DNA from 2 places in the Tolypothrix sp. VBCCA 56010 genome. Region 2 is predicted to be linked to the other one. Evidence: riboswitches for the same ligand, from Rfam matches in the RefSeq annotation. Region 2 holds a riboswitch; the other holds the start of a gene.

Region 1 (4,969 bases), on a different contig from region 2:
AACGAAGGTAATGAGTAGATGAAATCTGACAAACTACCAGGATAGGAATGAGCGCAAATCGTCGTCACCATTGAATTTACGTAGGGGCAATTCATGAAGAGCCCCCATCGCATTATTGCGACATATGCTTACATAGATGCCCGTGTCACGGAAGACAACACAATTCCCATTGGTAATCGATTGCCTAACTCAGCTCAACATACTGCCAGTTTTTGGACAACTTACCAAATTCAGAATGGCGGTTTAAAAGGTTTTGGAGGAGGACTTGGATTATTTTTTGTTGGAGATAGACCTGGGGATTTACCGAACACATTTGAATTGCCAAGCTTCTTCAGAACAGATGCCACCATCTTCTACAAACGCGATACGTGGCGGGTTGCCCTCAATATCAGAAATCTCTTTGACGTTGAATATTACGAGACAGCTCAAAATAGAAACATTATTTACCCAGGTGCGCCATTCACAGTCCAAGGAACCATTTCATACACGTTCTGATAATGCTAAGTAGGTCGGCATTAAAAATCGTAGTTATGACAAGGGAGTAGGGAGTAGGGAGTAGGGAGTTGGCAGTTGGGGTAAGGCTTTGAGCCTAATTTACATACTGTTACATAGTTATGTTTATTTCTACCGACCTACTTAATGTTGTATAACATTACTAAGTACAACATTGCATAAGTTCGTAGCGAAAATCTGAACGAAGACTCTGCGTACCCTTCGGGTTCATCAGTTCGACGGGAACGCCAGTCCGCTCAACGCTCTTAACCCGCGCACGCGGCTGGCTCAGGAAACCGACTCCGCCGACTGATTCACCTTTGCGCTTACCTTTGCACTCCCACCGAAGCTTTGATGCCTTCTCTTCGAGAGGCTTCGCCAACGGCAACGCCAAGGGCGAACGGAGGAAACCTCCGCTCAAACTTCTCTCTGCGTTTAAAAAAGCTACGAATTAATGCAAAATAGTACTTAGAAGTGTCACACTCACGCCGCAATTAACTAACAACTGACCCACGCGATCGCTCAACTATGACTTATCGTGCATTAGCTTCGTCAAAATGGTGAGTGCAACTGCTCGTCGCAGGGCTGCATTGCCATCCAGATGCTTTCATTATGGCTGCCATTGACTCGGTATCATAATTAAGGAAAAATAAGGTACAGTTGTCGGATCAACTTCATTCAAAGGTACAATCCGCTGATTCTGCATTGTGGCTTTTTCTATAAATTTTGCTCTCTCAGCTAATCCCAATTGTTTCAGCACTTCGTAAACTTTTGTAAAGTGCTTACCCAGCTTAATGATGACAGCAGCATCCGCAACTGCTAATTTCGCCAATAATTCTTCAGCCGGAAGTATCGCAGATAACACCAGAAAAGCATCGTTACGATAAGTCAGCGGTACGCCTAAAGCTGATGCACTCGCCATCACAGACGATACACCGGGAACGACTTGCGTAGGAAATCGTTCTGATAACCGAGTATAAAGATACATAAATGTACCGTAGAAAAACGGGTCGCCTTCACATAGTACAACTACATCTTGTCCAGCGCTGAGATATTCGGCGAGTTTTTCCGCAGCACTATCATAATAAGGTTGGGCAGATTCGTCAATTTTGAAGGGAAAGAGCATGGGTATCTCAATTTGACCTTCAGGTAGATATTCGGCGACAATTGAGCGAGCGAGGCTTTTACCAAACGATACCGGATAAGCGAGTACAGGAACAGTCCGCAATAGCCGCAACGCTTTTAACGTCATCAATTCCGGATCGCCAGGACCGACACCGATACCATAGAGACAACCAGATTTTACCATAATTATTGTTCCTCCTTGGCGATCGCATTCACGGCGGCTGCTGCCATTGCACTTCCACCGCGTCGTCCATGTATAGTAATAAAAGGCACGCCACGGCTATCTTCTGCCAAAGCCGCTTTCGATTCTGCCGCACCGACAAAACCAACCGGAAAGCCGAGAATTAAAGCGGGTTTTGGCGCTTTCGCATCAAGCATTTCTAGTAAGCGAAAAAGTGCCGTTGGTGCATTACCTATAGCAATTACTGCTTCCTGCATATGTGGTATCCACAGTTCCATAGCTGCTGCTGAACGTGTATTTCCTACCTTTTGTGCTAAAGCTGGGACTTCTGGATGGTGAAGCGTACAAATTACAGGATTTTCTCTTGGTAATCGCTTGCGGGTGATGCCTTCTGCTACCATTTGCGAATCGCATAAAATCGGCTTTCCCGCTATTAAAGCTGCACGTCCTGCGGCAACGGCGTTGTCTGAAGCGGCTAAATCTGTGATAATATCAGTCATACCGCAAGTATGAATCAAACGCACCGCCACAGATACTAAATCCGCAGATAAGCTGTTTAAATTTGCCTCTGAGCGAATAATCGCGAAAGAGCGCCGATAAATTTCATCACCATCACGTATATAATCTATCATCGGCTATTGCCCTTCCTCATCAAATAATTGCCGCAATTTGGCAATTGTGTATCTATTCGTAAATTCTCCAAAAGATTCATCAAGCTGGGTACGCTTAACATGGTATACTTGCAACATCTGCAAAATCCGGTGAGGTACTTCAGGAATACAGACGTTAGGATATAACTCACGTCCAAATGCCTGCTGTTTATCCCCCACATAGATGTGATAGCCTTCGACGAATGTTTCATCCTTCTCAACTAAAGTACCCAATAAAGTGATGTCACTTTTGCCATGATAAGCGCAGGATTTCGGACATCCGCTAAAGTGAATTTTTACAGGTACATCTAAGGTGATATGCTTTTTTAAATAATCTGCTAAAGCTAAGGCTTGTTGTTTTGTATCGGTAGCAGAAGATGCACAGCCTGTTTTACCTGTGCAAGCTACGAGAGAACCTTGAATGTGATTTGCATTCCAATGTAAACCCAAGCGTTCAATTTCATCTTTGACGTGGGGAATGCTTGAGTTAGGAATATCGGAAATTAATAAGTTTTGCCAAGGTGTTAATCTGAGCGTTCCACTGCCATAAGTTTGTGCTAAATCTGTTAAAGAGTGTAATTGTTTGCTTAAAAGCTGTCCCAACGGTAAGATAATTCCAATGTAGGAAAGTCCTGATTGTCGCTGGGGATGAACTCCCAGATAATTATAGTTTTTGGGATTTATACTTTTATCTAAAGTTGGTTTTAATCGCTTTAATAAAGGAAAAGGAAGATAACCTTGAGCTTGTTGTAAATACCATTCGACACCTTTATCTTGCAAAAGGTGTTTTAAACGGAGTTTGCTTTTCTTAGTTTGATCTACATTATCCAGATAAACTTGCGCGATCGCCACCACCACGCTTAAACATTCTTTCGGTTGAAGTAAGATGTTTGTCGCATCGCCTAGTATAAGCTGAAAGTAAATATTGTTTTCAACCATTCCGCAGTCTTCAGAAAGAGCGATGGCACTAAATATAATTTCATTAGGGCGATCGCACACTCGAACTGCCCCACCCCCATCAAACGCTACACTAAACTTGGCTGATAATCCTTTTAATTCTGGATGTCCGCAAATATATGCATCTAATTCTCTCACCCAAGGACGAGTATCAATCAACTCTAACGAGTCAATTCCCGCTGTCGGACTCGCCATAATGTTGCGGAGATGATCGACTTCTGTTAAAGTTGCTGCAAGTCCAACTTTTTGCAACGTTGTTAGAACTTCTGGGGTAACACCTTGAATTTTTCGGATTTGCAAATTTGCTCGATTGGTGACATTAACATATCCTTCACCAAAGCTTTCTACAAATTCTGCTAAAACACGTCCTTGTTGACTATTGATAATTCCCCCAGGAATCCGAATCCGAGAAAGAATTCCATCTCGTGCCGGGGTAGCGTAAAATAAACCCGGACATACTGGTAATGTGGCTAGTTCGAGGGTTGGACATGACATGGCAGTAACTCCCCGTGCGACGCAGGGAATAGATAATATAAGTGTTTGTTAGACACCGCTTAAGTTAGCATTCTGACTCAGGTAAACCTTTTACAGCTGCGGCACAGTCCCGGAATTGCACCGGAGTTTCCTAACTTTAAGCTTATCTAGCATATCACGTTCCTCAGTTAGTGCATCACGAATGCCTAATCTTTCTTAAAATATGGATAAATCTAATTTCAACGCAGAGGAGCGCTGAGTAATCGCAGAGGTACGCAGAGCTTTCTTGATTTTAATTCGTGATGAATTTGTGCTTGTACTAAGAATATCCTAACCTACTTTATTTACTCATGGGAAATTCTCAACACTCACAGTTATCTAAAGAAGATGCGATCGCTCTTCTGAATGCGTGGTCATTTCTCGAAATCTTAAAAGTTCAACCAACGAACCAAGGTACTGTCAACACAACCTTTTTTGTAGAGACACAGACAGAAAAATACGTTTTAAAATTATACAACGATTCTATAACTACTGCACAAATTGAGTACGAACATTCATTGCTAGCGTACTTGCGATCGCGCAATTTATCGTTTGTAGTTCCAACTCCCATACCAACTTCATTTGGAGAAACGCTGGTTACAGTTAAGCAGGATAACTCACTACTGCGTGTTGCTTTGCTTCCTTTCATTGCCGGTAACAGCAGCGATCGCCAAAATCTCGCTCATACCCATGCTATCAGTCAGACGCTTGGAGAATTGCATCATGCCCTTGCTAAATTCGATTTTGAAGGAAAAATGGCTCAATTACCCGCATGGGGAGATTTGAATCATATTCATCCGTTAGTCACACCGCTTGAAATTCCAAAGTTGCTTAAATTGACTTTAATGCAGCAACAGCGCCTTGTAAAGACATTGACAGAAGTTATTGAAGCTGCACCTAATCTTTACAAAATCCTTCCAGTTCAAACAACTCATGCGGATTACTTGTCTCCTAACGTTTTGCTGCTGGAGAATCGTGTAGTGGGAGTTTTAGACTTCGAGTTTGCTACTTTTGACTTGCGGTTAATGGATTACGTTGCAGCACTCGACCA
Region 2 (25,731 bases):
CAGTAGATTCCCTAGATTATGTTGGACACACGCAGAAACACAGCAAGAATGGTTGGAATACAAAGCCGATCGCCTTCAAAAACTGCGACCAAAGCTACGATTTGCGGCTAATAAGGGATACGGAAATACATCACTTAAGAGCAAAACATTCTGTCATCCCCAACTTAAAGATGTCTTTGACATTGTTAAACCGAATGGGGACAAAAAACTCGTCTCTATCGACTGGCTTAGTAGAATTACAAAAGAAGGACTTGCTTGGTGGTTTTGTGATGATGGTTCACTCAGCCTCAGTCCACAAGGAAGTCCACAGATTCAATTGCATACTGAAGGATTCTCTGGGGAAGAAAATCAAATTATTGTCAGATGGCTTACAAAAATGGGTTACCCAACAAAAACAAAGTTTTACACAAGGAGTAGCACAGGTAAGACATACCACTACATATCGATGGGAGCGAACACAAGTAGAAAATGGTTGGCAGACCTCAAACAATATTCCATACCCGCAATGGACTACAAATTTGGAAACGGTCGAATCTGTCCACCTCGCTGGAGTTGAGCAAGTTTATGATATAGAAGTTGAGCATAATCACAACTTTGTGGCTAACGGTCTGTTAGTCCATAATTGTCACATGCTCAGTAATGCGGCATTTAATTCGCTACTAAAGACACTAGAAGAACCACCGAGACACGTTGTCTTTGTTTTAGCGACAACAGACCCGCAAAGAGTTTTACCAACGATTATTTCTCGCTGTCAAAGGTTTGATTTTAGGCGAATTCAGGTAGAGGCAATGGTGAAGCATTTGAAAGCGATCGCCAGCCGAGAAAATATCAATATTTCTGATGACGCTGTAAAATTAGTTGCCCAAATTGCTCAAGGTGGATTGCGCGATGCAGAAAGTTTGCTCGACCAATTAGCACTATTATCGGGTGAAGTGACACCAGAGCGAGTTTGGGATTTAGTCGGTTCGGTAAGCGAACAAGAAATGCTTGTATTGGTGAACGCGATCGCTGACAATAATCCGGAAGCGGTTCTTGACAGCACCCGCAAAATCCTTGACCGTGGTCGCGAACCTTTAACTATTCTTCAGAATCTTGCCGCATTCTACCGCGATTTACTCATCGCTAATACTGCACCCAAACGCCAAGATTTAGTTACTTGTACAGACCAAACTTGGAAAGCGATCGTTGAATTCGCCCAACAGTTAGACATAAATACAATCTTGACAGGACAGCAACACCTGCGAACCGCTGAAGTGCAAATCAAAAACACCACTCAGCCGCGTTTGTGGTTAGAAGTCACATTGCTAGGCTTATTACCCAGCGCCAACACCCAATCCGCAGCCCCAAGCCTAGCACCCATCACTACCCCAACAGCATCGCCAAGCAATCATCGTCCCCCCACTCCCTCATCCTCCCCCACTCCCCCATCTCCCTCACCTCCCCCATCTCCCCCCACTCCCCCACTCCCCCACTCCTCCACTCCCCCCACTCCCCCACACCACGCTTCCCCCACACCTCCAGCAGAATCCAACGATGCTTCACTTGCAGAAACTTGGCAAAAGGTAGTGACTTACCTACCAGTTTCTACAGGTTCATTGCTGCGTCAAATGTGCCATCTGATTGAGTTTGATGGTAATCTTGCTCGGATTGGAATTAAATCGCCAGCTTGGTATAAAAGGCTTCAGACAGAGCAGCCTGTAATTGCCACAGCCTTTGAAAAAGCTTTCCAGCGTCAGATAAAAGTAAATCTAGAATTAATTAGCGGGTCGTCACCACCTTCTACTCCCCCAAAGCCTAACGACGTAAAAGCGCAACCTCCGCCGAGTTCTCAAAGTAATAATCAAAGCGATAATATAACCCCGCCAGCAGAAGTTTCCCAACCAGCAAAAAACCGATCCGCAAGAACTGAATCTCCCTCAGTTCCGCAAGCAGTGCAAATGCCTCCACCGCGATCGCCTGCACCACCTTTCTCCGTCGCTGATATGGAAAATGCCGATCTAGTGGCGATCGCAGCTCGAGGTCTGGCGAAATTTTTTGATGGTCAAATTATCCGCTTCACAGAAGAAGTTGTAGAAGTGTCAGATACAACTACACCTGATTTGTTAGAAGAAGCGGAAGAAGATTAGGGAATTGGGAATGGGGCATGGGGCATTGGGCATGGGGCATTGGGCATGGGGCATTGGGCATTGGGCATTGGGCATTGGGCATGGGGAATAGGTAATAGAAAGAAATTGTCTCCCTTGTCTCCCTTGTTCCTAGTCCCCAGTCCCCAGTCCCCAGTCCCTAGTCCCCAGTCCCCTGATGCAGTGTTTTCACCCATTTCAACCGCTTTGGTCTGACTGACACGCGGGCAGTGGCGCTACTCATGACTACAAACCAGTGGAACATGTATATAATTCCGCGTAATGTCTGAAGCAAAGGCACAAAGTAGCTAGAAACGCGAAATTTTTTCTCTTTATCTTGACGTATCCGCTTTAGACCTGCGAACATACCCGCCATTGACATGGTGACTGTCAAGCCGCTGACTGGACTTAGAATTGGTGGACGATGACGGGCGATCGCCATCAATAAATCTGGTACTGCTGCTGTCGGTAAAATATACATAATCAGCAAAAACATCAGCAAATCCCAGGTTTTACTTCTCCCCATGCGGTTACGGAGAATTAAATCCCAGTAATCTAAATAGCGCTGATATCCGCCTTCTGCCCAACGGTTGCGCTGATGCCAAAGAGCGATCGCATTCGTCACGCCCTCTTCTTCCACCGCTGGATTAAAAGCACAATCAATATCCCAGTCGTTTAAATGCAGGCGGAATGTCAAATCCAAGTCATCGGTGATGGTTTCTTCATTCCAGCCCCCGCAGCATTCCAAAGCTTCGCGCCGGACAAATTGACCATTTCCCCGCAGCTCGCCGATTCCACCAATGGCAATCCGCCGCTTTTGGAAAACGGCATCAACTGCCATTTCTGCCATTTGACCTTTTGTCCAAAAGTTTTCTTTGGCGTTGGCGATCGCTTTTCGCACCTGCACCGCCCCCAGCTTTTCTTTAGCAAACAAGGGTATTACCCGCAATAGCAAGTCTGGCGACACAATCGCATCAGCGTCAAACACCGCTATAATTTCCCCTTGTGTCAGTGGCAAAACTTGATTTAATGCCCCTGACTTACCGCCACTCGCTTCTGCTGAACGTCTTAATACTTTTAGGTTATTGTATTTTTCCGTTAGTTGTGCTAATACCTGCGGCGTTGTGTCGCTGCTGTTATCGTCAATTATCCAGACTTCGTAATTCCCTTGCGGGTATTTTAGACTACAAAGATTCTTGACTAAATTGGCAATAACTGCTTCTTCATTTTTAGCCGCCACTAATACAGATACTTTTGGTAAATCACCCAGCATTTCCTCTTGGTAGGGGAAGAAATTATTCTCCCCTACTAAGTGTTCTTTGCCCGGTCTAGCAAACACGATTCTCAGAGCGTGAATTCCTAAGATAGTGGTCAATCCGAGGATAAAAATAGAACCCCAAGAAACTAAATGTAAAGCGATCGTGCCGCTCCAGACTACAGTCAAAACTAGAGCGGCTTTTTTTCTCCGACCTTGAAACCGGGATGGTAGAAACACGGGATCGGTCTCTACTTCCTCTAACTCATCATCTCCCGATACATCAGAAAATAAAGAGTTGAGCGGATCAAGCTCGTTGTAAGAATCGTTTTCGGGCCAGGAATTCGCTGGCATAAGTTACTTGATTCAATAACCAGTATTTGTCTACACCCATAAAGAAGCTGGGTATCAGGTAACACCAAACTGTGCAACCTTCACACACTTTTAGCTTACCTTGAGATTGGCGATACTTTTCCACTTCTTCTGACTCACGATAGAGTTCGTAAAGTCGCCCGTTAATCGGAACTCCGGTTTGGGCAAAATGGTAACAAGGTAGTAGCAGCTCGTCATTGGGAGAAATCGCAATCACGGCATCCACCGCCTTACAGCGGGGATTTTTAGTGTCATTGCCCCCAGCTTCAATAAAAGCCAATGCAGCCTTATTGTACCCGACATTTTTATATTTCCTCGCAGTAGCTTCGATTGCCGCTACCATTTCTGGGGTAGGGTTCTTATTAGAGTTGTATTGGTCATAAGCTGTAAAAGCAGGGTTTAGCCAGACGCGAACACCTAGTTTTTGTCCTAATGCTGCGACTTCTTGAATGCGATCGTAATTTTGGGCAGTAACGGTATGATTTAGTACCGGGTACTCTCCTAAAGATTTAGCGATCGCTACCGACTCTACCAAATTGTCAAAAATCTTCACACCACGCGAGTGATCGTGAGTTTCTGCATCCGCACCATCCAAAGAGAAATTCAAAAAGTCTACTAAACCTTGAATTTCCTTAGCTTTTTTCGGATACAAAATGGTATTCGTCGTCATGCTGGTATAAAAACCCCGCAGTTTTGCCTCGGTATAAATCTCCCCGACATCATGTCTTAATAAAGGTTCGCCACCCGTAAAGTCTACATATTTAGTCCCCAAACGGCGTAAATCTTCTAAATTACGCTTAATCGTTTCCAAATCAGCTTCTTTTCCCGGTTCTAATGCCCAAATGTTGCAAAAGTGACACCGGGCATTACAGCGATACGTCAAGTAATAATTTGCAACCAGCGGAGCCATAGTGTAAACCCACTAAAAGTTTTCCTTAAGACATCTTTAAACGGAGTTAACCAACAGTCAACATTCTTTTGGTAGTGGTTGGTTGTTAGTGGTTGGTAGTTGGTGGTTGGTAGTTGGTGGTTGGTTGTTGGTGGTTGGTTGTTAGTGGTTGGTTGTTAGTGGTTATTCTACAACCATTACCGATTACCAATTACCAATTACCAATTACCGATTCCCCATTCCCCACTCCCCACTGCCCACTGCCCACTCCCCATTCCCCATTCCCCACTCCCCACTGCCCACTCCCCACTCCCCCCATAGTTATGAATAACAATTTTTTGGGAACACTATTCAAAGCTACCTACATCCCCGGTTGTCAACTAACTAGAGGAGTATTAAATTATGTCTTTTGAGCAACTCCAGCCAGCGACTCAACAACAAGCAAGCGTCTACTTACCTTACGTTCAAACCAGCAAGCGCGATTTTTTGCGTTATGCCATCGGTCTTTATCAAAAAGGCGTTTTGGAGGGAAAACGCAAAATAGAGGGCAGCGAACACGTTCCCTTTGTCGCTACTTGGAATATTGCCACCCTACCGTCAGACTTAACTCGTTGCCGATTGCAGTTTGATGGCGACGCGGAATTAAGTTATGAACTGATGATGGCAAGTTTCGAGTTTATTAATTTTTTAATTGAACTGATGGAAAATTATAAGCGCTATCGCATAACTGATTTTTCACAAGCATTTTACCGCAAACTGCTGCGTGTAGAGGAATAAACAAAGCAAAGCGGGGAAATATAATTCAATAATTCTCAGTTTTAGCAACTTCGCCCAAAAAAGGTACGATTTCAAGCTAGAAAGTATCCTTGAAATTTGGGCGATCGCTTCAGTCAACGAGTTTGGTAGCAACCTTGAAAGCGAACTTCGACCTAGAATTAGGATCTAACTAGGTTCTACTTTCTTTTGAAATAAGGAGTGCATGTGTGCCAAAATCTGCTAAGTATTTGCTCATTGGCTCAACTGAAAGTTACAGTGGCAAATCTGCCACAGTTTTAGGTTTGTCGCATCTGCTAAAGCAAAAAGGATTAGATATTGCCTACGGTAAACCGTTAGGTACAAGTTTGAGTGAATTTGAAGGAAGTGTAGTTGAGGAAGATGTGCAATTTATTGCCAACAGCCTCAATTTACCTTCAAACCGGATTGCACCGACAATGCTTGCTTTAGATGAAGTAGCTATACAAAAACGCTTGCGTGGAGAAGACAAAACTGATTATCGTGCCACTTTAGGACAGCAATATTTACCAATTTTTGGCGGCGATTTGGTATTGTTAGAAGGCCCTGGCAATTTGTCAGAAGGCAATTTATTTGACTTGTCTTTGCTGCAAGTGGCTGATGTTGTTGATGCAGCTGTGTTGTTGGTATGTCGTTATAAATCGCTGCTTTCAGTTGAGGCACTTTTAGGAGCAAAACAGCGGGTAGGCGATCGCTTAATTGGTGTTGTCCTCAACGATATCCCCGGAACTCAAATAGAAGAAGTTGATGCTCAGTTGCGTCCGTTTTTGGAACAACAAGGTATTCCCGTACTGGGAATGTTGCCGAAAAATGACTTGCTACGCAGTGTTAGCGTTGGCGAATTGGTAAAGCAGTTAAATGCCCAAGTTCTTTGTGGTAGCGATCGCCTAGATTTAATGGTTGAGAGTTTAGCAATTGGCGCGATGAATGTCAACTCCGCAGTGAAGTATTTCCGCAAACGGCGAAATATGGCGGTAGTTACAGGAGGCGATCGTGTGGAAATTCAACAAGCTGCTTTGGAAACGTCCACTCAATGTCTCATCCTTACCGGACAACTCCCACCACCTTCGTTCATCCTCAATCGCGCTGAAGAACTAGAAATCCCCATTTTGTCAGTAGATTTGGATACCCTCACCACTGTAGAAATTGTTGATCGTACTTTCGGTCAAGTGCGCGTCCACGAACCGATTAAAGTTCACTGTATTAGCCAATTGATGGCTGAACATTTTGATATTAACCGCTTGTTGTCTCAACTCGGCTTAAATCCCGCAGTGGCTATCCAGTGAAACTAGTGTAATTCGTCAGCTAGGCTGATGGAAGACAAGGTAAAATCCTCCTGAATGGCGTTATCTATGAAGTATTGAGGATGGTCTGGGAACCCAAACCATCCAGCTATTAAATTCAGCAAGCAAAAAATTGTATTAATGTTTCACCACAAGCCGATTCGTATTTACACTCTGTTTGGTAGAATATCTGGGTTGTTTAATCTGATTCTGTCCATCTTTGAGTCAGTCCATAGACCTTATTAACCTCGATACATTAGCCCAAGAACTGGCAACTATCCAGCAAACAGGTTCTAAACGAATCGCCTTGCTTGGTTCTCGCCACGTTCCGATTACGCATCAAAATCTGATTGAGATGATGACTTATGCCCTGGTTCTATCAGGGAATCGCATCATCACATCTGGTGCTACAGGTACCAATTCAGCTGCCATCCGGGGAGCAATGCGGGCTGATGCCAATTTATTAACGGTGATTCTACCCCAAAGCTTGGAACGCCAACCCAATGAATCGCGACAGCAATTAGAACAGGTAATGCATCTGGTTGAAAATCCCAGTAACGATCATCTGTCTCTTGCTGAAGCTAGTTACCTGTGTAACAAGGAAATTGTTTCTCGTTGTCAACAATTAATTTGTTTTGCTTTTCACGACAGCCGCACTTTGTTGCAAACTTGTGGGGAAGCAGAAGAACAAAGAAAAGTGGTGACATTGTTCTACTTTGATTAGTCATTAGTTATTTGTACGAGTGTCGTTGGTATGTGTATTTTTGACCGCTGACCCCTTCGGGGTTCGCCAGGTGCTTCAAGTCGGCACAGCCGACGGCAGGTGCTACAACGGGGGGAACCCCCGCAACGCACTGCCTCCACGGACACGCTGCTCAAGTCGGCAAAGCCGCCCACACAGGTGTCCTCCCCAACGCACTGGCTCACCAATGACTCTTGACTAATGACTAATGACTAATGACTCTTGACCAATAACCAATGACTATTTTTTTGTACTCTATCGCAGCCGCTGCGGTGCTAATTTATCTGCCGTTTTTGGTAGTGGGTTATGCTCGTATGCGTGTGGGATACGATCAATCTGCTCCCCGCGCTATGTTTGACAAACTACCACCCTACGGACAAAGAGCTACCTGGGCACATCAAAATTCTTTTGAAGGATTTATGATTTTTGCTGCCGCAGCTTTGATGGCATACGTAACGAATGTGAATTCTCCTATCGCAGTAGTCGCAGCGATCGCTTTTGTTGCGGCTCGGTTGCTATACTCAATCTTTTATATTTTGAATATACCCCTTTTGCGATCGCTCATGTTTGCTGTTGGCTCCCTCAGTTGGGGTACTCTTTTCGCCCTCAGCATCATTCAAGTTAGCTAATTGGGCATAGGGCATGGGGCATGGGGCATGGGGCATTGGGCATAGGGCTTTTCCTCTTTCCCCTTTCCCATGAGTCCCTTTTCCCCTCTTCAAATCCCCAGTCCCTAGTCCCTAGTCCCTAGTCCCTAGTACCTAATCCAAAATGTTCTATGGCTTCTACCTATTCCTTTGATATTGTCAGCGATTTTGACAGACAAGAATTGGTCAACGCCGTCGATCAAGTTGTCCGAGATGTTAAAAGCCGTTACGATCTTAAAGACTCTCAAACTACTGTCGAATTGAACGAAGACAACATTACCATCGGCACCGACAGCGAGTTTACCTTAGAGTCTGTACACACCATCCTGCGCGAAAAAGCCGCCAAGCGCAGTCTCTCTCAAAAAATCTTTGATTTTGGCAAAGTTGAATCAGCCAGCGGAAACCGCGTCCGTCAAGAAATCAAACTCCAAAAAGGCATTAGCCAAGAAATTGCCAAGCAAATTTCTAAATTGATTCGTGACGAATTCAAAAAAGTACAAGCGTCAATTCAAGGTGACGCTGTACGAGTTAGCGCTAAAAATAAAGATGACTTGCAAACTGTAATTCAGCGGTTGAAGCAAGAAGACTACCCGGTGGCTCTACAATTTACGAACTATCGGTAATGGGTAATGGGTAATGGGGAATGGGTAATGGGTAATGGGTAATGGGGGGAATCAATAATTAACCACTATCCACGCTCCCACTAACCACGCTCCCACTAACCACTATCCATGCTCCCACCCCCGATGCTTTTTTGAAATGCTGGACGTTGAGCTATCTGCTTGATGTAGTTCAACACAGCTGGGTAAGCGCTCAAATCTAATTTGAGCATCATAGGAATGTAACCCAGAACAGAACCCACTGCTACATCAGCAACGGTGAATTCATTACCTAGTATGAAAGGTTGCTGCTCTAGAATTTGATTCAGGGGAGTCATCAAGCGGGGCATTTCTCGCTCTCGATTAGCTCGACAAAAACTCCTGTAGACAAGCTGGAATTAGCAAATAACACCCACTGGGCAATTTTGGCGCGTTCCTCTACTGAAGATGGCATTTTGCCATACTTTTCGGCGAGATACAGTAAAATTGCTCCTGATTCCCAAAGCTGAAAATCTCCGTCTACAATTGCCGGGACTTTGCCCATCGGATTGATTGCGAGAAATTCAAAGCTGACGGTGTTCTCCAGCTTGCATATCAAGCTTGACAAATTCGTAGGGAACACTGAGCTATTCTAGATACCACTTGAAATTGATGCGCGACTGCGATCGCCACCGTCAAGCTTCAACATAATTAAAACAAATTAAAGAACTTTGTGCGTGTGGGAATGTTGTTTAACGTTATCTTCCTTGTTAACAACTCGTTTGGCATTTAGTACGCGCTTGCGCTCGGTGGAATGCTTGAACTCTGTATAAGTTGTACCTTGAGGAATCAGGGATTTTGCGGTTTCGCGACGCTTGTAAGTGCGAGCAGCTGCAAACGCTCTGGGCACAAATTCCTCGCCAAATTGAGCGTTGGCAGGAAAGCCATCTGGTAAATATTGCGTATCTTGGTCTAACACAGATGCCAAAGTTGTCCCACAAGCCAACTTATAGGAAGTGGGAATACCTTTAAAAATCGCTTCTAAAGCCGCAGAGGGAATAGGTTCTATAACTTCGACTTGATGAACTTCTCCATCTTCTTTGATGAAGCACGTAGCCAAACCGATAACGATGTAATCATCACCGGCTAAATCGGGAGCGTTGGCGTAGGAAATTGCAGTTGTCATAAGAAAATCTTCGCTCTTAACTTAAAAGTCAGATTCAGAAATTGGGTACTGTCAAGAAAATTCTTACTTTTCACAAAAAAAATTTATTCATTGATGTGAACGATCGCAAATTTTCTGGGAATAATAAACCGTCGAGGTTTTTAGGTTCGCCTAAAGCCGTTGAAAAAGAAGGGTTCTTAAGTTCGATTTGGAGTTTTCACATTCCCCAGTACCCGCCAGTCCCACCGGAATGGCTTGTTGGCATTCTACCAAGTTGTCGCTCTTACTTGTTGACTAGTCTATTGGATTGAGGATTGCTGTTTCTGGAATTGGACTTGGGGATGAAGTATCTATTATCAGGTTGAAGCATCAATTATTGGTATAGGGCGAACACTCCCACTTGTACTTGATACTTGTACCCAAGTACTCATAGACACCTTAACAAGTGACACAGGGACGAAACCACTCTTCACAAGAAAATTATAAGTTGATCTTACAGAGCAAGAGGCTCAGGCAGGAAAATATGAATACAAACCCATTTTTAGCATCTGAGAGTGAGCAAACTTACCTAAATAAAGCTGTTTTAAAAAACACAAGTTATGCTCAACAGCATCAGGCTAACAGTAGCGGGGAATCTGCTAATAAAGACAGTTACTTACGCTCTTGTGCTTTAAGATTAGCCGAACAAGGAGATTACACCGAAGCGATCGCCCTGTTAAGTCAACTAATCAACCGTCATCCCCACAATGCCGTAGACTACAATAACCGGGGGCTGATTTATTTTCAAAGTGGTGAAAGACAAAAAGCGTTCTGGGATTACAACAAAGCATTACAACTCAACCCCAAGTTAGCCAGCGCTTATAACAATCGCGCAAATTACTACGCAGCTTGTGGAGAATTAACATCAGCCATCGCCGACTACGACCGGGCGATTGATTTGCACCCCAGCCATGTCCGGGCACAAATTAACCGAGGTATCACCTTACGTGATTTGGGACAATACGAAGAAGCAATTGAGGCTTTTGAGATAGCACTACTTTTCGGTCAACTTGAAGACCACATTTTAGCAGAACGCGGCAGAACTTATCATCTGTGGGGCGATTGGAATTATGCGATCGCTGATTATCGCCGCACTTTAAATCAACTACCGCTCTTAAGCACTCGTAAGGATGAACGTAGCTCGCGTTTACGTTTAAAAGTCGAAAATTGGTTGGGTGAGTTGCTGTGTTCTTAAATTCGTAGTAGGCGTTTTAACGCCTATTTTAAGCACACACGAGTGCTTACTACAAATTACTTCGCTGCAAACGGGGTGTATTTGCCTCCCCTACCCTCAACAATCGTTTGGGTATTGGAAATAAGCATTTTTTGGTAAGTTTCGCCCTCACTGCCCTTTTCCCCCAAACCATCGGCAAACAGTTCTTGTGGTAAAACCTTAACATTCGCGTTTTTGGCTACCGCTGTAATTAGCTTGGGATTAATCGTTGTTTCCGCAAAAATCGTTGGTACACCGACTTTTTTGATATCTTTTACCAATCCACTTAAGGAGTGCTGCTAGCGTCAAATTGGGGAGTTATCGTTCTTGACAGCAGCAACGAATATTTTTAGGGCGATCGCTTGTTGAGCAAGCTTCCTTGATTCTTTTTTGATGAGCCATTTGTCGGAGTTGACAAAAAAACTGAAGCGATAATTTTTGAAGTTTTTAACGAACTGAAATCGCAAGAACTTAGTAGGGTGCGTTATAACGAAGTTTAACGCACCATTAATGGTCTTCTGATAATTTGCTTTCTTAAAACTTATATAAATCACAAGTGCGATCGCGAATTACGATGCAAAATCACCCACGTTACCACTGGTGTACCAATTAAAGCAGTAACCGAATTCAAAGGTAAAACTGTTTGACTTCCGGGAAATTGCGTTAGTAAATCTGCAATTAATGCTAAAATTGCACCCATAATTGTGACTGCTGGAACCAACACCCGATGGTCTAAAGTATTTAATAGACTGCGACACAGGTGAGGAACAGCTACACCCAAAAATGCCACAGGACCGCAAAAAGCGGTAATCGCTCCTGCTAAGATAGAGGCACTGGTAATAATCCAGAATCGTGCTTGTTGGACAGTTAAACCGAGAGTGAGAGCATGGGTATCGCCTAAAATTAGAACATTCAAGGGTTTAGATAGCAATAATGCTATTAATAAACCGAAAATGATTATGGGTATAAGGATTGTTAATTGTCTCCAAGTGACACCGGAAAAACTACCAAAAGTCCAGATTAAGTAGCTTTGAATTTGAGTGCGATCGCTAAAATTTAGTAAGATGTTCACAATGGCGGAAGTTGCGTAACCAAATAATAATCCTAAAATTAATAACGTCATTGTATCTGATACCCGCTGCGAGACAATTAACACCATTCCCAACACGACAGCAGCACCAAAAGAAGCAGCTATTACTAAACTTAAATCACCGAGTATCCCGGAATTTTTGAATAATAAACCTCCACCAGTTGCGCTAACGGTGAGGAGAACTAAAGCGACTCCCAAGGAAGCACCAGAACTAATTCCTAATATGAATGGTCCTGCTAATGGATTTCTAAATAATGTTTGCATTTGTAAACCGCTGACACCTAAAGCAGCACCAGAACAGGTTGCAGTTAATGCTTTAGGTAAACGAAATTTGAGGATAATATTTGTCCAGGTGGGTTGGGAAGATTCTCCACCAAGTAAGATGGTGATGACTTCTTTGATAGGAATTTGCACGGAACCAAAGGCAATATCGAGTAGAAAAGCAAGAATTAATATGCTAGTTAAACTGAGGAATATTACAGGCATAAAATAGGACTTACGCAAAAAACATTTGTAACCCTCTTTCCTTCTCCTTACGGAGACGCTGCGCGAACGTCTTCTTCGTACCTTCTCCTGTCGGAGACGCTGTGCGAACGCGGTTCGTTTTTTCATTCTTATGCCCAAGTCCTAAAGAAAGTTACTTCAGCTTTTGGTAATAAATTAGTTGATGATTTGGTAATAGTTCTGGATGCATAATTTTGACTAAATCGGATAAAACTACATCGGGGTTACTAGTTCCACTTTCCCAATAGTCATTACCCCCATTATAATTCACGCGAAGGTTATTATTATAAACATTACCCTTTTTAACCGCGTTGAATTCTCCATAGCGATTATCTTCGCTTATTGCATCTTTTAAACTTTGCCATGACTGACTAACATTTAACCAATAATCTGCCTTGATAGCGCGTGCAAATACATCTTCAAACGATAAAGGTATACTACCAGAAGAATTATCTACACAAAGATAATCAGCACCTGCATCAGTGAAATATTTGGCAGCATAACTTTTACATCCTGGTGCATACCAAGTCCCTTTAAAGTTAAATCCAGTAAAGACGGTGGGACGTTTTTTGAGAGATTTTACTTTTGCAGCTACAGCTTTGTATTTTTGCGATGTCTCCTGAAAAATTTTCTCTGCAATCTCATCTTTATTAAACAATAAAGCCGTAAACTTTAACCATTCCGCATGTCCCAACGGAGAAGTTTCCATATATTCTGCATTTATGGCTACTTTTAAACCCGCTTCTAACAATTTGGGATGACTATCTATTTGAGGGTTCCCTGTACCATATGTTATTACTACATCAGGGTTAAGTTCTAAAACTCGCTCAATATTCAAGTTACCATTACTCTCGACTTCAACGATTTTTCCTGCTTTGATATTTTCAACTACTGCTTGTGTATTCACTTTTTTAGTATCGCTGACAGCAAGTAGTTTATCGGCTATTCCTAATTTAGCAAAGTGAGGTAAATGAGTTGTGGAAAGCGAGATAGCCGAATTTACGGGGACAGTAATTATTTGACTTTTATCAAACCCTGTTGGTACAGGTGTCCCACATTGCACTAAAACATATTGAAAACTCGTTTTAGCATCGCGCCAAGGATTTTTTACGGTGATAACTTTATAGTTTTTCTGATATTCTACAGTAAAACCCGTGGCGTAATTCACTGTCAACTTATTCGGGAAGTAATCAGTATTTGGATTATAGTTTTGCAGGCAAGTTTTTGCATCTGCTAATTTCTCAGGAGGATTGATTATATTGTTACAGGAGACGATGAAAGTAGCTACACAGAAAATTAAAGAAAAAAAGATGCTCCATTGACCTAGGCGAATTTTTAAAGTCATTATATGAAAGAATGTACTAAGTAAAAATTTCTCCCGCTTTCAACACTAAAAGTTGAGGAAACTTTGCGTGAGATAATTCCTAAACCGAGTCTGATGGATATATATGTTGAGTAACTTTATTACCTTGAACTAAATGTTCATTAACAATTCTTTCTGCTACCTCTGGTTTAACGCAAGTGTACCAAGTTCTATCAACTGAATGATAAACTACAGGACCAAGTTTACAAACTTCTAAACAACCAGAAGTTCTCACATCAATATCTAACTTTGCTTTGGTTACTGCTGATTTTAACGCTTCAAATATAGGTTGCCAATTTCGGGAAGGATAGCAGCGTCCGGAAGTACAAACTGCAATATAAGGACATTTGAGGGGATTTTTAGCAAATGGTATCGATTTTTTACCTAATACATAAATGTCTCGAAGTTCGTTATAAAGTTCTAATTTAGTAAAATTAGCTTTCCCTTCAGGTAAGAGATTTTCATCTTCAACGTAAGGATTGGGTAAGAAAATTGTCATCGCTTGTTCCCCCGCACCATTCCAAAGTTGAATTCCCCATGTTTTTGGTGTTCCTTCAGGATTAAGACGACGATAAAATGCACCTTTATTAATTAAACGTTGTTGTCGTAGTTCTATAGGTGTTTCCGAATTAGGACCACCGAAATTTTCTTCAATACATAAATGAAAGTGCCAATCATTAGCGATGATTGTCAGATATCCATCGTAAAGAACGCATTTTTTTGGTGCTTCGTGAAATTCTAATTCTAATACGCTACCTTGTTCGATATGTCCTAACCCTACTTGATGCCAATTTTCTTGGAATAAGGTGTAAAGTAAACAAGCGAGAGTATCACTATTGCAATCAAAGTGTTCGTATTCAATTTTCCAGCCAGTCAAAGTAGTTTCAGTGATGATGCGATTTAATGGTGTTACCCAAGTTTTGAATTCATTCATGATTTTTTCAAGGAGGAAATTTAAACGCAGAGGGACGCTAAGGTAAGCGCAAAGGAACGCGGAGTTTTTGTAACTAGTTTTACATATTTTTTGACCAAAGATTACAACAAGTGCAAAAAACTTAAAATTTCCAGTTCAATCCGACTTGAAAAACTCTCCCCGCATCAGGATACCCGGCAAATAACTGATATCTTTGGTCAAAGATATTATCTACGCTACCATTAATTATTAATTGCTCGCTCAAAGGTATTCGCAATTTTATATCAAATGTTGTGTACCCCGGTAGTGATTCAGTATTGGTATTATTCGTCGGATATGCACCTAATGAGTGCATGAGGAACCCTGCATATAAACCTTTATAATTCTCATAGGAAATACCCGCGTTGATACTATCTGCACCGGCAAATCTTAATTCTTTATCTTCCTCCGCAGAATTTGTACTTTCGAGAATCCGGGGGTCATTTGCCGTATAATTCACAAATGCGTAGATATTATTGACTAATTGGAGATTTAATGAAGCTTCAATTCCTTGTGTGCGAACTAAGCCAATATTTTCGTAAGTCGCTACGGTAACTGCGGAGTTATAAGCAATTAAGTCAGAGATGGTGTTGTTGAAATAAGTCAAACGCAACAATCCAAATTCACCTAATTTTTGGTCAATTCCAATATCGTAACTATCACCTTTTTCCGGTTTAAGATTGGGATTGCCTACGTAAGTACCACCGTTTGCGTATAAGTTGAAAAGGTTGGGTGCTTGAAAATTTCTAATATAGTTAGCGCGGATGGTAGTAGAATCAGAAAGTGCAAGTTTTGTACCGACAGATGGTGAGGTAAATGAACCGTTAGTTAAGCTGTTAAAATCTTGTCGCAAACCAAAGTTAAGACTAAAACTTGGCGTTAAATCTATTTCATAACGAGCAAATATTGCACCTTGTTCAATACTATCGTCGTAAGTAATGCTGTTGAGATTTGTGGAATAATTGAAGGTGCTATTTTTTGCGGCAACGCTGCGATAATCAAAACCATAAGTTAAAGTTTGATTTCTGGCAAATTTCCAGTTATGGTTGACTTGAACTCCATAGGAATCTTGCTGATTATCAAACCTCCTTTGGGATGAAGCTGGTAATGTCAGATTCTCAAATTTACTGTTGAGAAAATCAGCGTAAAATTTGGCGGTAAGTAACGAATCTTCACCTTGTCCAAGTTTAGAATTCCAAGTTAAATCTGTGAGTACTTGGTCGGTGTATTTGCGATTATTATCAGTCAAGCTGTTAAAATATCCCTGACCAAATCTAGGCAGGGGAATGGGGACACCTCCGGGAACTCCCTGTTCTTTACCCAAATAAAGCGCGGAAAATGTCAGGGTATTGCGTTTACCTAAATCTGCTTGGAGTTTGACGTTGAAGTTGTTAGCAAGAACATCATTATTCTTTCTTGTTCCCTCAAAATTTGCTTCGGGAATGGAATAAGGATAATTATATTCAGCTTGAGTGCGGTTGTACCCGATAGAATATCCCAGATTTCCAGCTTTTCCGGTAGTTTGGATACTCTGCTGATTCAATCCATAAGCACCAGCAGTTACCTTGACTTCAGTAGTGGGTTTGTCTGTCGGACGACGGGTGATGATATTGATTACCCCACCGATCGCACCGGAACCATACAAGGTAGAACCACCACCCGGTAATACTTCTATGCGTTCGATGATATTGCTGGGAATTTCTGACAAGTCAAACCCACCGGAACCCAGGTTGTTAATCGGTTTACCATCTAACAGAATCAAGACTTGACTGCTGTTAGAACCGCGAATGAATTGACCGCTTAATGCTTGAACTTCCGTACCAGTAGTTCCATCAGGAAGAACTCCGGGAAGAAATCGTATCGCTTCTCGGACATTTCTCGCTCCTTGCGCTTCGATTTCTTCACCTGTAATTACGTACACAGGACGGGTTGAGTCTTTCACTGTCCCTTCAGTACGGAAGGGAGAGAAGACTGGTTGATTCAGTAGTTTGTCGATGACGTTTAATTCAATGTCTGCTTCTTTTTCCGGTGTCGGTATTTCATTTGATGGGGTATTCTGTGCAGAAACCTTTCCCGCATTGAATATTGTAGATATAGCTATCAATTTTATAATTAATAAAAATTCCCAATAAACACTTGCACGAAAAGTATACATAAGACTTGTCGCTGTGAGTTAATTCGTTTATTCCGCAAACAAAATTTAAATCTGCTTTCTCGAAAACAGACTTATGACGATAAAGACTGTTAGTGTCTTAATGCTTTCAAAGCAAAATTACCAAGACACTAAATAACTAATGAGAAGAATTCTTAACAAATCAAAACAGTATTTGATTGAAAGTAATATATGAATTGGAATTTATATCTGTAGCTTGCAAATCAAAAATTCTGACGTATCATCCGTACCTCGCAGATGGGTGTTTAATGTTACTATCGGCGGGCATTCTGACTCGGAGACTAGATTCCACGTCTCATCACAGTTGCGGGACAGTGCCGGATTTACACCGAACTTTCCCCCTTGCGTCTGATGGCTGTTCTCCATCAGAACCGATCGCATCAAAGTAGCTTACCACTTTTACCATTTTATTAACATTTACATTACATTTTTTAATATTTGGCGATCGCTAAAATTCTCCAGCCTGACTTAATAAGAAAGATTCTTACTAAAATTAAGGATGTTATTTGAGCATTAAAGCTACTTCTTTGTCAAAATCAAATGGGATTTGATAATGATTGTTATCAATATCTAATGATAATCGTTTTCGTTAGATATTTTTTGGTTGTTGTTCTGAGTAGAAGCTGGCGATCGCTCGAATAAGATACAAAAGTCAAACGCTTAACCGTGCATGAGTGAAACCGTTTATGTGGAAGGATGAAGTGCTCGAAGAAATTTATAAAATTCGAGAAGAACACGCTAAGGCTTTCAACTACGATTTGAAAGCAATTTGTGATGACTTGCGACACAAGCAAGCCGCAAGTGGCAGACAAATCATTTCAACACCTCTTAAACAGCCGTTGAAGCCGCACAACAAATCGCTGCACCCGACCGCTTGAGAGTTATTTGTTGGGTGCTTGCTAAGGTTACTTGCTGCCGCCGATCTTGGTGGTTTAACCGCTAAGTTATCAGTGCAGTAAGGGGATATATTTTTTGGTGCTAGCTAGAACCTGGAAAAAACCTTTAACTACGGTAAGACAAAAAATTGAATAATCTAAAATATGTTTTTGTAAGTTGAGTTTGTAACAGCCTGAGCGATGGCACGCACGCACAATATGTACAAATTTGCTGCTGCTGACGAAAATGAGATGATTGTATTCGGTGCAGCAAAGCCTAGAGAATCTCGGCAGCAAGTTTATGATTGGATAAACTTTATGAAGCAACAAGGGATTCAACGAGTTTGTTGTTTGCTTTCTAATTCTCAGTTGGCTCGTTATGAAAATCTGCTAGAGATATATCAGTCTGAATTTGGTATGGAGCGAGTATGTTGGGCACCAATTGAGGATTTCCAGCTTGCTGAGTTGGAAACTTTGACTGAGAAAATCTTACCATTTTTAGCGATCGCCAATCAACAGAATGAGAAAGTAGTTGTCCATTGTTCTGGTGGAGTTGGACGCACGGGACATGTGCTTGCTGCTTGGTTAGTCTACAGTCGAGGTTTATCTAATTTTGATGCGATCGCTGCTGTGAAGCAAACTGGAAGAAATCCTGATGAAGCTGTGATTGTGGCTTTGCTAATAGGTCGAAATCCACAGAAAGTTAAAAGCAAACTCAACGCACTTTTAGATAATTGTCGTCGCACTATTTAGGTGTTTGTCGGATTTACAGCGTTTACCTTTATCTAATTTGAAACTGCTTTAATTTTGTTGACTGCAAAACCCTTGCTTTGCCCGTAGCGGACAGTTTTGAATTCGACTTGATTTGCGTTTGGGTTATAAAGGGTGTAGGTTGCTTCTCCAGGAGTGCGTCCTACGTTACCTACGCCAATAATTTGACTTGGGGTCATTTTTATGGTGTTATTATAAGCTTGACTATCGAGGGTGGTGACTGCTGTGGTGATGGAACCTGCTTGTAGTTGGTATTGAAAAGATAAACCAGAACGACCACAGAATAAGTTATTGGCTTGCATCCGGGACAGGCGATCGCACATAATAATTGGCGAAGTTTCTGGTGTTAATTTTTCGCTCACAGATACGCTTGTTCCGTGAATTAACAAACAATCGAATTCAAAGAAGCCAAAATCTAAGTTTCTAATCCATTGCACTGTCTGACGAGAAACAGATTCCCACAATAATTTTACCGTTTCTCCTCCATATTTCTCTAACAACTCAGTCGGTTCTCCGTTAGCAGCAAGACCGTGTAAAATTAAACATTATCAAAGGCTTCATAGTTGCCATGAATACATGATATTACCGCTATTTTCACGCTTTAATCTCCTCTGTAAGTAATTGTTTCGCCTGTTCTTGGTAATATAAAATGGCAGATTCAGACAAACAGCAATCTTGTAATGTTTGCCTGAAGTTGACTTCATCTAAGTTTTCTGCAAAAATTTCTAAACCACTAAAACGTTGTGGTCTACCTTCTAAATGCCGGGGTGAATTTAATTCCACAAAATCACTTTTGGCAACACCAACAGTAAAATCAGCGTAGAGATACCGTCCATCATCAACATTAAAAATGCCTTTAGCGCGGGTGACTTTTCCATAAGCACCCTGTGTTATTTCATACCAAAACTCTTCTAAACTGTTTTCCTCGACGACTTCACCAGTGCAGGAAAAACGCTATATACCTGGTGTCATAGTTTGAATATCAACTCCTGGTATAATTTCGTCTGCCCAGGAGTGCCATTCAGAATCTTTTAGGTGTGGTGGTAGGATGGCTATCGCTCGATACGGTAGATCATTTAAAATTTGCTTGACTGCGCTTAATTCCAAATAAAATCCCAATTCTATATAGACAGCATCTGAAGAAGCTAGCTGGTTGATAAACTCAGCTTGTTGAGTGTCATTAAAGACTTTAACTCTAGGAAATTGAGCAGCGATGCGTGTCTGGTCAATGGGAACAGTGCCAGTACCAGGACTAAAATATAATACGTTTTCATCCTCTCTTAAAGCCAGCTGTTGGGAAATCCAAGTAGTTTTGCCACAGCCAACCGAACCGGCAACAACGGTGATTATTGGCAGCATATAATAATGATAATCATTTTTATGATAAAATCAAGCACTTATCAGGTGTGAAAGTGCGAGACTTGATTTAACAATTGCTGGTACAATCTTTTCACTCGCCATTCTCGCCCCAGATAAATTCCGCGCAGTTGGTCCGACTTGTAAAGCTGCTAACCCACCCATCAGAAATAATTCACAAGCTGGTACGCGCAAATGTTCATCTAAAACTGGCAAATTATTAACTATCTTGATTGGGTAAGCTGCGAAAACTTCTTTTAATAAAGCTTCAGATGTGGCATCAAATTTAGTGCCGGTGGAAAGCCAAATTCTACTGCATTCATCTTGACTACCATCACTGCATTCGACTCGCCAATTTTCACCAAGGAATGAAGCTTTGACAATTTGACAGTTTTCCTCAATCTTCAGATTACCACTATGCGCTTGTCGCCGCAATTGCATTCCCATTTCTAGTGTCATGGAACCACCGTTACGCGCTTGCACAATCATGTCAAAGCGCTTTTGATAATCTTGTTCAGCAAAAAATCCCTTGAGATACTTCGGTCCCAACCAACCCGGTTCGGCATCGAATAATTTTTCTTGCATCTGTCGGCGCATTATCAGGTGAACTTTTGCACCACGGGAAATGGCACCTACAGCCAAATGTCCGCTGGTTAACCCACCACCGACGATTAATACTTTTTCACCCGTTAAGTTTAAATTACGTAAATCCACTGAACTTGAGTGGCAAAGTCTATCTTCAGGATACGCTGACTCAATCTGGTTTACCCAATCGGGTATCTGAATTTTAGCGCTATTCGTTGCCGATACCACCCGCCGCGCAATAATTGATTGTCCATCTTGCAACCACAAACGCAAGCGAGGATGAATTGGGTGAGGCAAAGGTTCAATGCGAGTTACCAAACCGGGAATTACTTGCTGTTGCAATGCAAAGCGCTGAATTACATCCTGACAAAAATCTGCAAATAGCTGAGTTCCCGGTAAATCATAAGGTACGTGTAATTCAGTTGAGCGATTCTCAGCAAATTTACGCAAGCCGAAATGATTTGGGTCGGGATGATGAACGGCAGGCGATCGCAAATGGGGAATTTCCAAAGCTGCAAATTGTTGATTCCAGCGACTCATCCACTTACCACTAGGGTCAAACACGAGAAACTTACCTTGCATACTTTGTCGCTTTTGCAGCAAGTGAGTTACTAATGTTAATGCATGAGGACCAGCACCGATAATTGCTAAGTCAATTTTAATAGGTAAGGATGGCGGAGTATTTTCCATTTTTCAATAATGATAATCATTACAAAGTTATACTAAACATTCGTTTAGTAAAGAGTGAACTTCGCTATTATTCAGATGCTTGCCTATCAAAACCAATTGATTTTTCGGCTGAGTTTTCCATTCATCTGCATCTAATTGATAACGCGATCCACTAAGTTGAAAAATATGTCTTAAGTTACTGTCGCTGAACCAAAGTAGACCTTTAGCACGAAAGACATTTTCTGGCAAATGTTCGGTGAGAAATGTTTGAAATTTGTGGATATCAAAAGAGCGATCGCTTTCAAAAGATACAGAAACAAATCCATCATTTTCTAAATGATTAGAGTGATGCTCATGATGATGATGATGCTCATGATGGTGATGTTCGTGAGTATCTTCTGACACTTTAGAAGTATACTTATCTATTGGAGTCAACTCCACATCTAAAATTAAAGGTAGCGCTACTTCACCGTATCTAGTATGTAGGATTCTCGCTCCTGCTTTAACGTCCTGAATATAAGCTTCTAATTCCTTTAATTTTTCTGGAGTTGTGAGGTCAGTTTTATTTAGCAGAATTACATCTGCATAAGTTATTTGTTTTAATGCTGCATTACTTTCGTAATGTTCCGGGGTAAACGCCTCGGAATCTACCACAGTTATCACAGAATCCAGTTTAGTTAAATCCCGAAGTTCTGTACCGAGAAAGGTAAAGATAATCGGTAGTGGATCGGCAATACCAGTAGTTTCAATTACCAAATAATCGATGTTATCTTCTCGCTCTAGAACTCGATAAACAGCATCAACTAAACCATTGTTAATTGTGCAACAAATACAACCATTGCTCAGTTCTACCATATCTTCATCCATTGATACGAGCAATTGACTGTCTATATTAATGTCCCCAAATTCGTTGACAAGGACGGCAACTTTTAAGTCATGCTTATTCTTAAGAATTTGGTTAAGCAGCGTGGTTTTACCACTTCCTAAAAATCCAGTAATAATTGTGACTGGCATTCCCCATTTAGGAATGTCGAGTACTTCAGTATCAGTTTGGCTTTTAATCGTTGTGTTAGTCATATTCCCTGCTTGATTTTTTAGTTAAATTCAGAAAAATTATTCTGTTCATCAATTGCTTGTTGCAAAAGCGATCGCCTCTACTTTTTGATAACGATTATCATTATATATAAAAAAACGCTAGATGCAACCTAAATTGTAAAATGATGTAAATATGCGATGCTTATGGCAATAGCGATCGCTTTATGCTAGGGATTGCTAAAGCGTTGCGATCGCATTGACAATCGAGTATTCCTGAATTGAAGGATGAATCGTCATGCAAAGAATAAATATCTTGAGAAATGCATGTCGCAATTTATACTAGCTAAATAAATAAATTTTACGAAATAATCTTTAATAATAACAAAGCAATAATATTGAGCTAACAGCTAATAGATGATAACTATATAGTTTTAAAACCAACAGCTATTAACTATTAGCTGTTGGTGATTAGCGATCAGGTAATTGTTCGACTTCTGAGCCATCTTTATTTATAATCACGACCTGACGCTGGTTAGGGTCAAATCGATTAGATTGTTGTTGCATAATAGTTTTATTTTCGCGCGGATCGAAGTTACGGCTAAATTCTGCTTGCAAACCGTTGACACGTCCTTCCATCAACTTGACTTCAGTGCCAATTTCTCTTAATTTGTCTTGCTGTAACCAGTGATAAGGCAAAAGTTGTACCAAGGCAGATGTAGCAGCGACTGAAATGACAACATTAACCCCTATCTTTACCGTCGTTTCCAGTGCCATCACTTGATACGAGCGTTGCCGAAGATGCCGGCGCGGTCTTGGAGCAACCCGACGTTTTTGTATAGGTTCTAGTGGGGGTCTGGAAGGTTGAAATGCATTCATAGTATTAAAAATAACCTCGCGCTCTGCTGTCATACTGACCGTACAAATCTAACCAAGACTAATTACGGTTTTATTTAGCTGTCATATTACTTCATTTTTTCGAGATTGCTACACGTGTATTAATAGTTAAAAAAGAAACCTGGCAAACGTAAGTAGTCAGTTGCCGACAATCCACGGTATCAAGCCGCAAGATGGAAACTGCTTTCGTACTGCCAGGATTATTAGCTTTTTGATACTTTGCCAGGGATGGCAGATGGGGATATTAGCAATTAGGGATTGATGAAAAACTTATGTTATTTTTTCCTAATCCCTAATTTACAGTCCGAATATCAGGCAGCTTAAGATTTGTAAAGTTCTGTTGTTAAACGCAAAGCCAGAATCCCTGGAATTAGCGCCACAACGAGAGCTATGAAGACTTGAGTATCTGATATATGCATAAAAGCGAATCCTCCAAATCGAATCGGAATTTTGATCGGTTCGTTTACTACTTTTCCGTTCTACAACACTTGGACAAAGCTAGACAAAGTTAAACAGTGTTAGACATTGACCGGATTGCTTCCTGCTTCAATCTGGCAGTGTCGGCACTCACCAGTCCACAGGCTTAAATTCGGATAGAACTTATCCTATTTCAAATTGTATTTTACCTTGAAGAACAAGAAACTTTGCTACTTTACTCCGTTATTTTCAGTCCTATTGAGGTCTGGGGGTTTCTCGACCACCGAGCTTGCGGTTGGACTACTCTTAAAACTTTTGTACAAGTACTAAGCGCCTTAATTTTTTTCGCGATTGTTTCGCGTTCTCACAATCATAACAAATTTTCTGTTGGACAAAACATCCATTATTGTCTAGCCCAACAATTTAGTTACAGTTTCTAGCCCTGTTTTGCCAAAATTGGGGAATAACTTGTTACAAAAAGCAATTATTGGGTATGGGGCATTGGGCATGGGGCATTGGTTATTTGTCAAGCTTTTTTAGAAAAAATTATTAATCTATGTTTTATCTGGGTATAGATTTTGGGACTTCTGGTGCTAGGGGTGTGGTGATTGACTTTGAAGGCAATATGCTTTGGGAGGTGCGGTATCCTTGGTCTATGTCAAATGAAGGTAAGACAACTTGCTGGCAAACGGCTTTGTTTACCTTGTTAGAACAAATCCCCTCAGAATTGCGCCTTAAAATAAAGGCGATCGCTATCAATGGAACTTCCTCTACCGTCATGCTGTGCGATGCCGCTGGAAAGCCCGTAGACGCACCGCTGTTGTACAATGATGGGCGGGGTGCAGTCATGCTGGAACGCTTGCAAAATGTCGCACCCGCCAATCATACCGTATTAAGCGCTACTTCCAGCTTGGTAAAGCTTCTGTGGATGTCGTTACAACCATCTTTCGCAGAAGCTAGATATTTCATGCATCAGGCAGATTGGCTGGCGTTTTTATTGCATGGGGAGTTGGGTATTACCGATTACCACAACGCTTTGAAGTTGGGTTATGACGTGGAAAATTTCCGATACCCAGAATGGTTAGAAGAACTGCAAATACCAATTCATCTACCAAAAGTAGTAACTCCCGGAAGTGCGATCGCTCAATTACTTCCAGAAATTGCCGCTAAATTCGGTTTTCCTAAAAATTGTTTAGTGCGTGCTGGTACAACTGATAGTATTGCCGCTTTTATTGCCAGTGGTGCAAAATTACCCGGAGATGCGGTGACTTCTCTGGGTTCGACGTTGGTGTTAAAGTTGTTGAGTCGTACCCGCGTGGAAGATGCGCGATATGGAATTTACAGCCACCGTTTAGGCGATTTGTGGTTAACTGGGGGTGCTTCCAATACTGGGGGTGCAGTGTTGCGGCAATTTTTTACGGATGCTGAGTTAGAAAAATACAGTCGTGAGATTGATTTAGAAGAAGAAAGCGGGTTGGATTATTATCCGTTGTTGAAAATTGGCGATCGCTTTCCGATTAATGACCCGAATTTACCACCGCGATTGGAACCGCGTCCAGCAACCCGTGTAGAATTTTTACACGGGTTGCTGGAAAGTATGGCACGAATAGAAAATCGAGGGTATGAATTACTACAGCGGCTTGGAGCAGATAAGTTAAAGCGTGTCTATACTGCTGGCGGTGGTGCAGCAAATGACACTTGGACGGCAATTAGGAAACGGTATTTACAGGTTAGAGTGGTGCGTTCTGATAATACCGAAGCAGCGTATGGTACAGCGCTTTTGGCGATGCGGGGAGTGGAGATTAAGAGTTAAGAGGCGCAAAGTTAAGAGTTTCACTCGTTCCTAGGCTGGAGCGTAGGAACGCATCTCTCAGAGGCTCTGCCTCTAGCATACAGGAGGCATCAGGTTCCACCTGGAACGAGAGACGAAAGAACGAGAGTATCTTTCT

What was found. Region 2 has a riboswitch for cobalamin ahead of AABK37_RS17755 (TonB-dependent receptor plug domain-containing protein). Riboswitches for the same ligand answer to the same signal wherever they lie in the genome.
Region 1: another riboswitch for cobalamin. It lies ahead of cobG (precorrin-3B synthase); the one in region 2 lies ahead of AABK37_RS17755 (TonB-dependent receptor plug domain-containing protein).

What each region holds. Positions count from the first base shown of each region.
Region 1 is NZ_JBPAOH010000276.1:393-5,361, reverse strand. It holds gene AABK37_RS40250 (TonB-dependent receptor domain-containing protein) at 94-495, shown strand; gene AABK37_RS40245 (precorrin-2 C(20)-methyltransferase) at 1,103-1,801, opposite strand; gene AABK37_RS40240 (precorrin-8X methylmutase) at 1,804-2,430, opposite strand; gene cobG (precorrin-3B synthase) at 2,434-3,900, opposite strand; adenosylcobalamin-variant (AdoCbl-variant) riboswitch at 3,958-4,042, opposite strand; gene AABK37_RS40230 (phosphotransferase) at 4,230-4,969, shown strand, end outside.
Region 2 is NZ_JBPAOH010000048.1:1,910-27,640, reverse strand. It holds gene dnaX (DNA polymerase III subunit gamma/tau) at 1-2,126, shown strand, start outside; gene AABK37_RS17840 (hypothetical protein) at 2,123-2,320, opposite strand; gene AABK37_RS17835 (glycosyltransferase) at 2,284-3,732, opposite strand; gene AABK37_RS17830 (radical SAM protein) at 3,686-4,660, opposite strand; gene AABK37_RS17825 (hypothetical protein) at 4,774-5,052, shown strand; gene ebsA (type IV pilus biogenesis protein EbsA) at 5,042-5,416, shown strand; gene AABK37_RS17815 (phosphotransacetylase family protein) at 5,623-6,717, shown strand; gene AABK37_RS17810 (DNA recombination-mediator protein A) at 6,935-7,438, shown strand; gene AABK37_RS17805 (MAPEG family protein) at 7,693-8,085, shown strand; gene AABK37_RS17800 (YajQ family cyclic di-GMP-binding protein) at 8,235-8,726, shown strand; partial or broken gene AABK37_RS17795 (glutathione S-transferase family protein) at 8,822-9,390, opposite strand; gene AABK37_RS17790 (hypothetical protein) at 9,403-9,867, opposite strand; gene AABK37_RS17785 (tetratricopeptide repeat protein) at 10,370-11,080, shown strand; gene AABK37_RS17780 (metal ABC transporter substrate-binding protein) at 11,137-11,379, opposite strand; partial or broken gene AABK37_RS17775 (manganese ABC transporter ATP-binding protein) at 11,430-11,556, shown strand; gene AABK37_RS17770 (iron chelate uptake ABC transporter family permease subunit) at 11,649-12,674, opposite strand; gene AABK37_RS17765 (ABC transporter substrate-binding protein) at 12,826-14,037, opposite strand; gene AABK37_RS17760 ((2Fe-2S) ferredoxin domain-containing protein) at 14,117-14,989, opposite strand; gene AABK37_RS17755 (TonB-dependent receptor plug domain-containing protein) at 15,111-17,162, opposite strand; cobalamin riboswitch at 17,423-17,571, opposite strand; gene AABK37_RS17750 (hypothetical protein) at 17,867-18,058, shown strand; gene AABK37_RS17745 (protein-tyrosine phosphatase family protein) at 18,275-18,808, shown strand; partial or broken gene AABK37_RS17740 (metallophosphatase) at 18,841-19,371, opposite strand; partial or broken gene AABK37_RS17735 (GTP-binding protein) at 19,421-20,185, opposite strand; gene AABK37_RS17730 (FAD/NAD(P)-binding protein) at 20,216-21,457, opposite strand; gene AABK37_RS17725 (CobW family GTP-binding protein) at 21,485-22,513, opposite strand; gene AABK37_RS17720 (hypothetical protein) at 22,940-23,347, opposite strand; gene psaM (photosystem I reaction center subunit XII) at 23,686-23,784, opposite strand; gene AABK37_RS17710 (FGGY-family carbohydrate kinase) at 24,339-25,595, shown strand.